Regions from separate parts of the Providencia manganoxydans genome, predicted to be linked through region 1. Evidence: predicted binding sites of a transcription regulator. Region 1 holds the regulator's gene; the other holds the start of a gene.
What was found. The regulator PhoB, encoded in region 1, activates phosphate uptake and scavenging genes when phosphate is short. The targets are predictions, from matches to a motif close to CTGTCATAAAACTGNCNNAT.

Region 1 (4,441 bases):
AGATGAAAACTCAGAAAATAGGGAAAATCGCCAATAACTGGCTACAAGTAAAACTTTTATAGGGTAAAAAGGCAATAGCAAACCAGAAAACAAGCATAAAACACTAAAGTATTTTTGCTAGCCAGTGATTACTGTCAGTAAACTACGAATATACACTATATGATTTGAACAAAAAACAATCAATATGCGATTATTCACTCTCGCTATTTACCATGACAGTGGCTAAATGAGGACGAGGAAATAGAATATCGAATGACCTGAGAAGTCGCTAGAGTTTAGAGAAAGTTGACCTTGGCTACTGGCTTTTATCACTAAAAAAGAACAAATAAACATCTAAAAAAGGGATATATACGTTGAATTAACAAGCAAAAGCGGCAACTAGCTGCCACTTTCATCAAGGATCATGTTAGGGGCTATTTATACTGTCTTAACCGTTTTCTTATCAGTTACAATCAACACCGGTGGTAAAGTAAAAGAGAACTCACTGCCTTTGCCAAGTTGGCTGGTGATCACTAACTGACTATTATGGTGCTGTAAAGCATGTTTGACGATGGCTAAGCCTAAACCTGTTCCGCCACTCCCATGGCGAGTCCTTGCTTTATCAACACGATAAAAACGCTCGGTCAAGCGAGGGATATGTTCAGCAGGGATCCCTGTACCATTATCTGCCACACTAAAGCGTGCGCCATGATGATTTTTCTGCCAACTAACACGAATAGTTGAGCCTTCAGGTGTATGAGCAATCGCGTTATACACTAAGTTTGCTACCGCACTACGCAGTTGTTCCTCATTACCATAAACACGCAGTTTTTCATCGACAGAAAATTCAAATTGTTGCCGCCCCTGACTTAAGCTAATCGCCTCTTGCTCAATCATTTTTAAAATAACAGGGATATTAATCTGCTCATCTAAACTAATTTGTGGAGCCACTTCAATACGTGATAGTTGCAATAATTGCTTAACCAAGCTATCCATACGGTGTGCTTGTTCTTGCATCACATGAAGGGCTTTTTTATTGGCGGGTGAGGTATTTTCTTGGTCATCCAGTACTTCAAGATACCCCTGAATAACCGTCAATGGCGTGCGTAACTCATGACTTACGTTAGCAAAAAAATCTCTACGTGCTTTTTCTAACCGACGTTTTTCAGTGACATCGCGAGCCACCATTAATAATTGACCTTCCGTATAAGGAAGAATACGAAATTCAACAATCGCACCACTATTCAGCTCAAGCGTTAACGGTTGCTCATAATTCTGTAAGGTAAAATAACGACTAAAATCAGGGTAACGTAGTAAGTTAAAAATAGGTTGTCCACTATCTTCAGGCCAACGAAAACCCAATAAGTGTTGGGCATGGCGATTACACCAAAAAATATTCCCTTCAAGCGTCATCATTACCACGGCATCAGGTAAAGATTCAGCCCCACTTCGAAACCGCTTAATTAATTGTCCTAGCTCACGACGACGTTTACGATTACGTTGTTGCATTTGATATATCCCGTAAAATATGGGTTCCCATCCACCTTTACCATCAGGAGGGAGCATACTACGGTCTAGCCATAACCAATATGACAGTTTCATTAAGTTATAACTATGCCAAATCAGCGCTGCTGCAAGCGAAATCACCAACAGCCATGCAAGATGGCCGATAAATAAAGATAAAATTAATGCAGGTAAAATAAATAAAAACAGCCCTAAAATCAGCTGTTTCCATGATAAGCGTTCAAGCACGCGGGAATCCCCTTTAGTTATCAGTAACGCGTTGAGAAGCGATAGCCCGTACCACGAACTGTTTGCACCATTTTATCATGCCCTTCGACTTCTAATGCCTTTCTAAGGCGGCGAATATGTACGTCAACGGTGCGATCTTCTACATAAACATTTGCGCCCCAAACATAATTAAGTAGCTGCTCACGACTATACACCCGCTCAGGGTGAGTCATAAAGAAATGCAGTAATTTATATTCCGTTGGCCCCATATCAATAGGCGTATCTTGACTACTGACACGGTGAGAGGTTGGATCTAATGTTAACCCGTTCATTTCAATGATGTCTTCTGTCGCCATCGGCGAAATACGACGTAAAATGGCTTTAACACGAGCCACCAGCTCTTTTGGTGAAAAAGGCTTAATCAAATAATCATCAGCCCCAACTTCTAGCCCTTTTACTCGGTCTTCCTCTTCCCCACGCGCAGTCAGCATCATCACGGGCACATCACGCGTGTCACTGTCACGTTTCATATGTTTAATTACTTGGATCCCTGAACCACCCGGGATCATCCAATCCAATAACACCAAATCAGGTAACGGGTCAACTAACTGCGCAATTGCGGAATCATAATCATCAGCTTCAATAGACTGAAAACCATTCTGCTCTAGTACAAAACAAACCATTTCTCGGATGGGCGCTTCATCTTCAACTACTAGAATGCGTCTTGCCATGATTAATCCTGTAAATAAGAAGAGATTATTAAAAGTAAAATCATTATGCGTCACTTTTATGACAGAATTATGAATGTTAACACTCAATGATGATAGTCCGATAATAATTGTCATTTTAGTGAAATATCGAGGTCATATGAGCAAAACGACAATTCTCCGCATCAACGCGCTCTGATAAGGTATACTGCATAACGTTCAATTAGCATAATTTCAATTCCAGTATTCGTCATACTTCAAGTGATAGCGTTGGTAACTGCAACTTTAAATATGACGATTAGTCATCCTTAGGAACCTATATTGATGCGTATCATCCATACCTCTGACTGGCACCTTGGCCAATATTTTTTTACAAAAAGCCGTGCTGCGGAACACCAATATTTCTTAACTTGGCTAATCGAACAAGTTAAACAATATCAGGTTGATGCTGTCATTGTTGCCGGTGATATCTTTGATACGGGCTCACCGCCCAGCTATGCAAGAGAACTTTACAACCAATTTGTCGTCTCTTTACAACAAACTGGCTGCCAATTGGTGATACTCAGCGGTAATCATGATTCTGTTTCTGTGTTAAATGAAACCAGTTCACTACTGGCTTATTTAAATACTGATGTTGTCACCTCGGGTAGTCAACCCCATGTCATCACACTTAAAAATGCACAAGGTGAGCCAGGGGCATTGCTATGCGCTATCCCATTTCTGCGCCCAAGGGATATTCAACTCAGCGTTGCAGGGCAAAGTAGCGAACAAAAACAGCTCTCACTACAAAATGCAATTAGTGAATATTATCAGTGTAGCTATCAACTAGCCCAGCAACAACGTGAAGCTTTGGGGCTTGAAATTCCGATTATTGCCACAGGTCATCTAACCGTTGTTGGTGCCGAAGTTTCTGATTCTGTGCGGGATATTTATATCGGCACCCTAGATGCCTTTCCATCAGGAGCCTTTCCCCCTGCCGACTATATTGCATTGGGGCATATCCATCGTCCACAAGTCATCGGCGGAAAACCGCACATTCGCTATTGCGGGTCACCTATTGCATTAAGTTTTGATGAAGCTGAACAACAAAAAAGCGTTTGTTTAGTGGAGTTCGATCGCAGTGATATCGCTCAAATTCAACAATTACCGATCCCTATATTTCAGCCATTAAAAACCCTCAAAGGATCACTTGCCGATATCCAAAAGCAGCTAAATGAAATAGATAATAATGACAATATTCAACCCATTTGGCTGGATATCGAGGTTGCCAGCCAAGACTACCTTGCTGATATACAGCAACGTATTGAAGCATTGGTTAAAGATTTACCTGTTGACGTGGTTTTGTTACGTCGAGCTCGCAAGCAGCCACAAGGCCAACAGACAGCTCTCGCCAATGAAACATTAAATGAGCTTACCGCCGAAGAGGTGTTTTTACGTCGCTTAACAGAAGAAGAACTGGGCGATAAAGAAAAAGAACAACGGCTCTTACTGCTATTTAAACAATCTCACGATGCATTACGTTCTGAGCTTGAGGGGGACGCATGAAAATACTGAGTTTACGTTTTAAAAATATTAACTCCCTCAAAGGTGAATGGAAAATTGACTTTAACCAAGAACCTTTTATCAGCCAAGGCCTATTCGCCATTACTGGCCCTACCGGAGCTGGTAAAACAACACTGTTAGATGCGATTTGTCTTGCTCTTTATCATCAAACTCCGCGTTTAAATACCTTATCAGCCAGCCAAAATGAACTCATGACCCGTCACACAGGCGAATGTCTTGCGGAAGTTGAGTTTGAAGTGAAAGGAACAGCCTACCGCGCTTTTTGGAGCCAAAGACGCGCAAGTAATAAGCCTGATGGTAAATTACAGTCACCGAAGGCCGAGTTAGCCACGGTGAATGATGGCAAAATTATCGCTGAGAAAATCAGTGAAGTCAGAGAGCAAATTATTCAAATTACTGGGCTCGATTTTGGCCGTTTCACTAAATCAATCCTTCTATCTCAAGGTGATTTTGCAGCCTTT
Region 2 (4,441 bases), 540 kb from region 1:
CGTTATTTTTGTTCGTTGCGTTACTTTTTGCCAGCTTAGTCACCAGTTATATGGTGGTGTTGAATTTCGTTGTAATGCCAAGTTTGCAGCAATTCAACAAAGTACTGGCTTATGAAGTACGAACATTAATGACGGAAAAAATGGTGTTGCAAGACGGAACCACAGTACGGGTATCACCTGCTTTACGAAAAAAAATCTATAATGAATTAGGTATTACCTTTTATGCCCAGTCAGCAGCAATGGAAGAAGGTTTGAATTGGGCTAAAGAGTATGATTTTCTCAGTGAAAACATGTCTGATTATATTGGCGGTGAAGCTCAGGTACGCTTAGAGCTTGGCCGTGAATATCCGATCTTATGGCTAACTTCCTACCTTGCCCCTGATATCTGGGTGCGAGTCCCTTTGACTGAAATCGGGCAGAACCAATTTTCTTTGGTGTTCCGTTACACTTTAGCGATCTTTCTATCTATTTTTGCTGGTGTTTGGCTATATATTCGTTACCAAAACAAACCTTTACTTGAGCTTGAATATCATGCGAGCCAAGTAGGGAAAGGTGTGATTTTACCTGCGATGAAAGAGAAAGGTGCCACAGAAGTGAAAGCGGCGATCCGCTCGTTTAACCATATGTCAGCTGAAATCAAAACGCTTGAAAATGACCGTACCATATTGATGGCTGGGGTCAGCCATGATCTGCGTACGCCTCTCACCCGTATTCGTTTAGCAACGGAAATGATGAGTCCTGAAGATGGCTATCTTGCTGAATCAATCAATAAAGATATTGAAGAGTGTGATGCAATCATAGGGCAATTTATGGATTACCTGAAAACAGGTCAAGAAATGAATATGGAGTTCTGTGACCTGAACGCAATCTTAAATGAAGCGGTTACCTCAGAAAGTAGCGTGACAGGCGAAATTGAAACGGCATTTGAGCCGGGTCATTTGATTGTTAATGGTAACCCATTAGCGATTAAGCGTGCTATCACGAATATGATTGTCAACGCGTATCGTTATGGGAATGGGTGGATTAAAGTCAGCAGTGGCAAAAATGAAGACTCGGTTTGGTTCCAAGTGGAAGATGATGGTGCAGGGATCAAAGAAGAAGATATTCAACGCTTATTCCAACCTTTTGTGCAGGGGGAAAAAGCACGTAGTAATACCGGTACGGGTCTAGGGTTAGCGATTATCCGCCGTATTGTCGATGCCCACGAAGGTAGTATCGAAATTCATAAAAGCGAACGTGGCGGCTTTGCCATTCGCGCACACCTACCGTTAAAAGAAAAAGAAGAGTGATTTAGATGGAGCGTTGGTGAAGATCTAGCGGCCTTTGCCATCTTATTGCCTCTTACTTTTCAGGTATGTTCACTCCTAGTTATTCATCCTATAAAGCAAAACTTTATAATTTATAAATAATATCATCGTTATATAAAAGACTTAGTGATTATCTTGCTTTGATAATTGGCTGGAATAAAATTATTGGGGTATATGATATGAATAATATGAAAGGAATAGTTAATAATGGAAATTCTGTGACACGTTTGCACGATTCAAAGATAACAACAGAATATCCAAAAAAGAGTATTGGAACGAGTTTTTTAAAGAAAATAAAAAGATTTATTAATAAATTAGAACATTTTAGCTTACAAAAAACAGTGAAGTCTAAAGCTACACAGATTCTAAAAGTAGTATCAGTGAAAACAACTCCCACATTATCTTTAGCCCCATCACTAGATTCTAGAGTAGTTACACCGCCGCCCCCTCCTCCGATGCCATCCGTAAATTCAGTCATTACACCACCAATGGTGAAATTTGACTGTATTGCTAAAGGAACTGCATCACAGCCCCATGGGGAAGGTAAAATTGGAATGAATGCGGTTATTTTGCAATTAAAAGAGCATGCGGTATTCAAGAAGAATGCAGAGAAATATCAAGTCACCGCTGATGAAATTATGGGGTCGATAAATATACCGCCATCACCACCACCGATGGCGAAGTTTGACGGTATTGCTAAAGGAACTGCATCACAGCCTCATGGGGAAGGTAGAATTGGAATGGATGCGGTTATTTTGCAATTAAAAGAGCATGCGGTATTCAAGAAGAATGCAGAGAAATATCAAGTCACCGCTGATGAAATAATGGGGTCGATAAATACACCGCTACCACCACCGATGGCGAAATTTGCCGGTATTGCTAAAAGAATAGAATCGCAATCTCATGGGGATGGTAAAGCAGGCATGGATCAGGTAATTGCCCAACTTAAAGAGCATCCAATATTTAAATTAAAAGAAAGTGATTAATTATTTTTCAATCAATAAACTCGTATTTACGAGTTTATTGATTTATACCTAATGCTGATTCAGATCTTTTTATGACAGCTTATCACTTTTGTTTCAATACAGACTGATTTCATGACAAAATAATTACTATTTGATTTTTATAATTATTTTGTTAATTAAGTTGATATTTTTTGACAATCGGCATATCAAAAAAATCAATTGTCATAAAACTGTCATAAATTAGACATGTTGCTGTCATCAAATTGTCCTATTTTTCCTACCGTGACATTTCACCAACAATTTACACTTAATTGTTTCTATACATCCCCGGAGGGATTATGAAAATGATGCGTACAACCTTAGCTAGCGTAATGGCAGCAACCCTTTCAATGACTGCAATGTCTTCTTTTGCTGCCACAAGCTTAACCGGTGCAGGAGCAACCTTTCCAGCACCCGTTTATGCTAAGTGGGCGGACTCTTATCAGAAAGAAACAGGTAATAAAGTGAACTATCAGGGGATCGGTTCTTCTGGTGGTGTTAAACAAATTAATGCAAAAACAGTTGATTTCGGTGCGTCAGATGCGCCATTGACTGATGAAAAACTAAAAGAAGATGGTTTGTTTCAGTTCCCAACCGTGATTGGCGGTGTGGTATTGGCGGTTAACGTAAAAGGTATTCAGTCAGGGCAGCTGACTTTAGATGGTGCAACGTTAGGTGATATCTATCTGGGTAAAATCACTAAATGGAATGATCCCGCTATCGCTAAATTAAACCCAGATGCGAACCTGCCAGACCAAAACATTGCTGTGGTTAGACGTTCTGATGGTTCAGGTACCACTTTTGTCTTCACAAGCTACCTGTCAAAAGTCAGCTCAAATTGGAAAAATGATATCGGCGCGGGTTCAACCGTTAATTGGCCGAAAAACAGTGTCGGCGGTAAAGGTAACGATGGCGTAGCCGCCTTTGTTCAGCGCTTACCGGGCTCTATTGGTTATGTTGAATATGCCTATGCAAAACAAAACAACCTTGCTTATACTAAGTTAGTTTCTGCTGATGGTAAGGTCGTTTCACCAACAGGTGAGAGTTTCAGCGCAGCTGCGAAAAAAGTGGATTGGTCGAAATCATTCGCTCAAGATTTGACTAACCGTGATGGCGATAACGCATGGCCAATCACTTCAACCACATTTATCTTAGTCCATAAAGACCAAGCGAATGCCGAGAAAGGTAAAGCGGTTCTCGACTTCTTTAACTGGGGTTATGAAAAAGGTGGCAAACAGGCTGAAGCGCTAGATTACGCGGTTCTGCCTCAAGAAGTGGTTACCGCAGTTCGTGCAGCATGGAAAACAGAAATTAAAGATAGCCAAGGGAAACCCTTGTTCTAAGATGTGAGGCAAGAGAGGCGAGAGCCTCCTAAAGGCTGGTAATGGTAGGCGGATGATGAGGAACACCATCCGCCTTCTAACGTAGTAACTAAATCCTACTAGTAAAGTAGGTGTAGGATGAGAAAAAGCGCATGGCCGAAAAAACAACGGCATTTAAAGCACCGAGTAAGTCAGGCGATGTGATATTTGGCGCATTAGTTAAGATTGCTGCGCTAATCACATTGTTAATGCTTGGTGGCATCATTATTTCCCTTATTTTTGCCTCGTGGCCGAGTATGCAGAAATTTGGGTTTTCGTTTTTATGGACCAAAGAGTGGGATGCTCCCGCAGAGCAGTTTGGTGCCCTTGTGCCAATTTATGGCACGATAGTGACATCGCTGATCGCTCTGATTATTGCTGTACCTGTTAGTTTTGGTATTGCATTGTTCTTAACTGAACTTGCTCCCAATTGGTTAAAGCGCCCGTTGGGTATTGCTATTGAGCTTCTCGCCGCAATTCCAAGTATTGTTTATGGTATGTGGGGGCTATTTGTTTTTGCGCCTCTGTTTGCTGAATATTTCCAAGAGCCTGTTGGCAACGTGATGTCGAGCATCCCGATCGTCGGCGAGCTTTTCTCAGGTCCTGCATTTGGGATTGGTATTTTGGCCGCGGGGATCATCCTTGCCATTATGATCATTCCTTATATTGCCTCAGTAATGCGTGACGTATTTGAACAAACCCCTGTCATGATGAAAGAGTCCGCATATGGTATCGGTTGTACCACATGGGAAGTGATTTGGAACATTGT

Region 2: the regulator PhoB is predicted to act here: its motif matches at 2,492-2,511, upstream of pstS (phosphate ABC transporter substrate-binding protein PstS).

Annotation. Positions count from the first base shown of each region.
Region 1 is NZ_CP067099.1:882,179-886,619, reverse strand. It holds gene phoR (phosphate regulon sensor histidine kinase PhoR) at 418-1,731, opposite strand; gene phoB (phosphate regulon transcriptional regulator PhoB) at 1,752-2,441, opposite strand; gene sbcD (exonuclease subunit SbcD) at 2,742-3,962, shown strand; gene JI723_RS03790 (AAA family ATPase) at 3,959-4,441, shown strand, end outside.
Region 2 is NZ_CP067099.1:346,989-351,429, forward strand. It holds gene envZ (two-component system sensor histidine kinase EnvZ) at 1-1,289, shown strand, start outside; gene JI723_RS01545 (hypothetical protein) at 1,487-2,293, shown strand; gene pstS (phosphate ABC transporter substrate-binding protein PstS) at 2,611-3,654, shown strand; gene pstC (phosphate ABC transporter permease PstC) at 3,786-4,441, shown strand, end outside.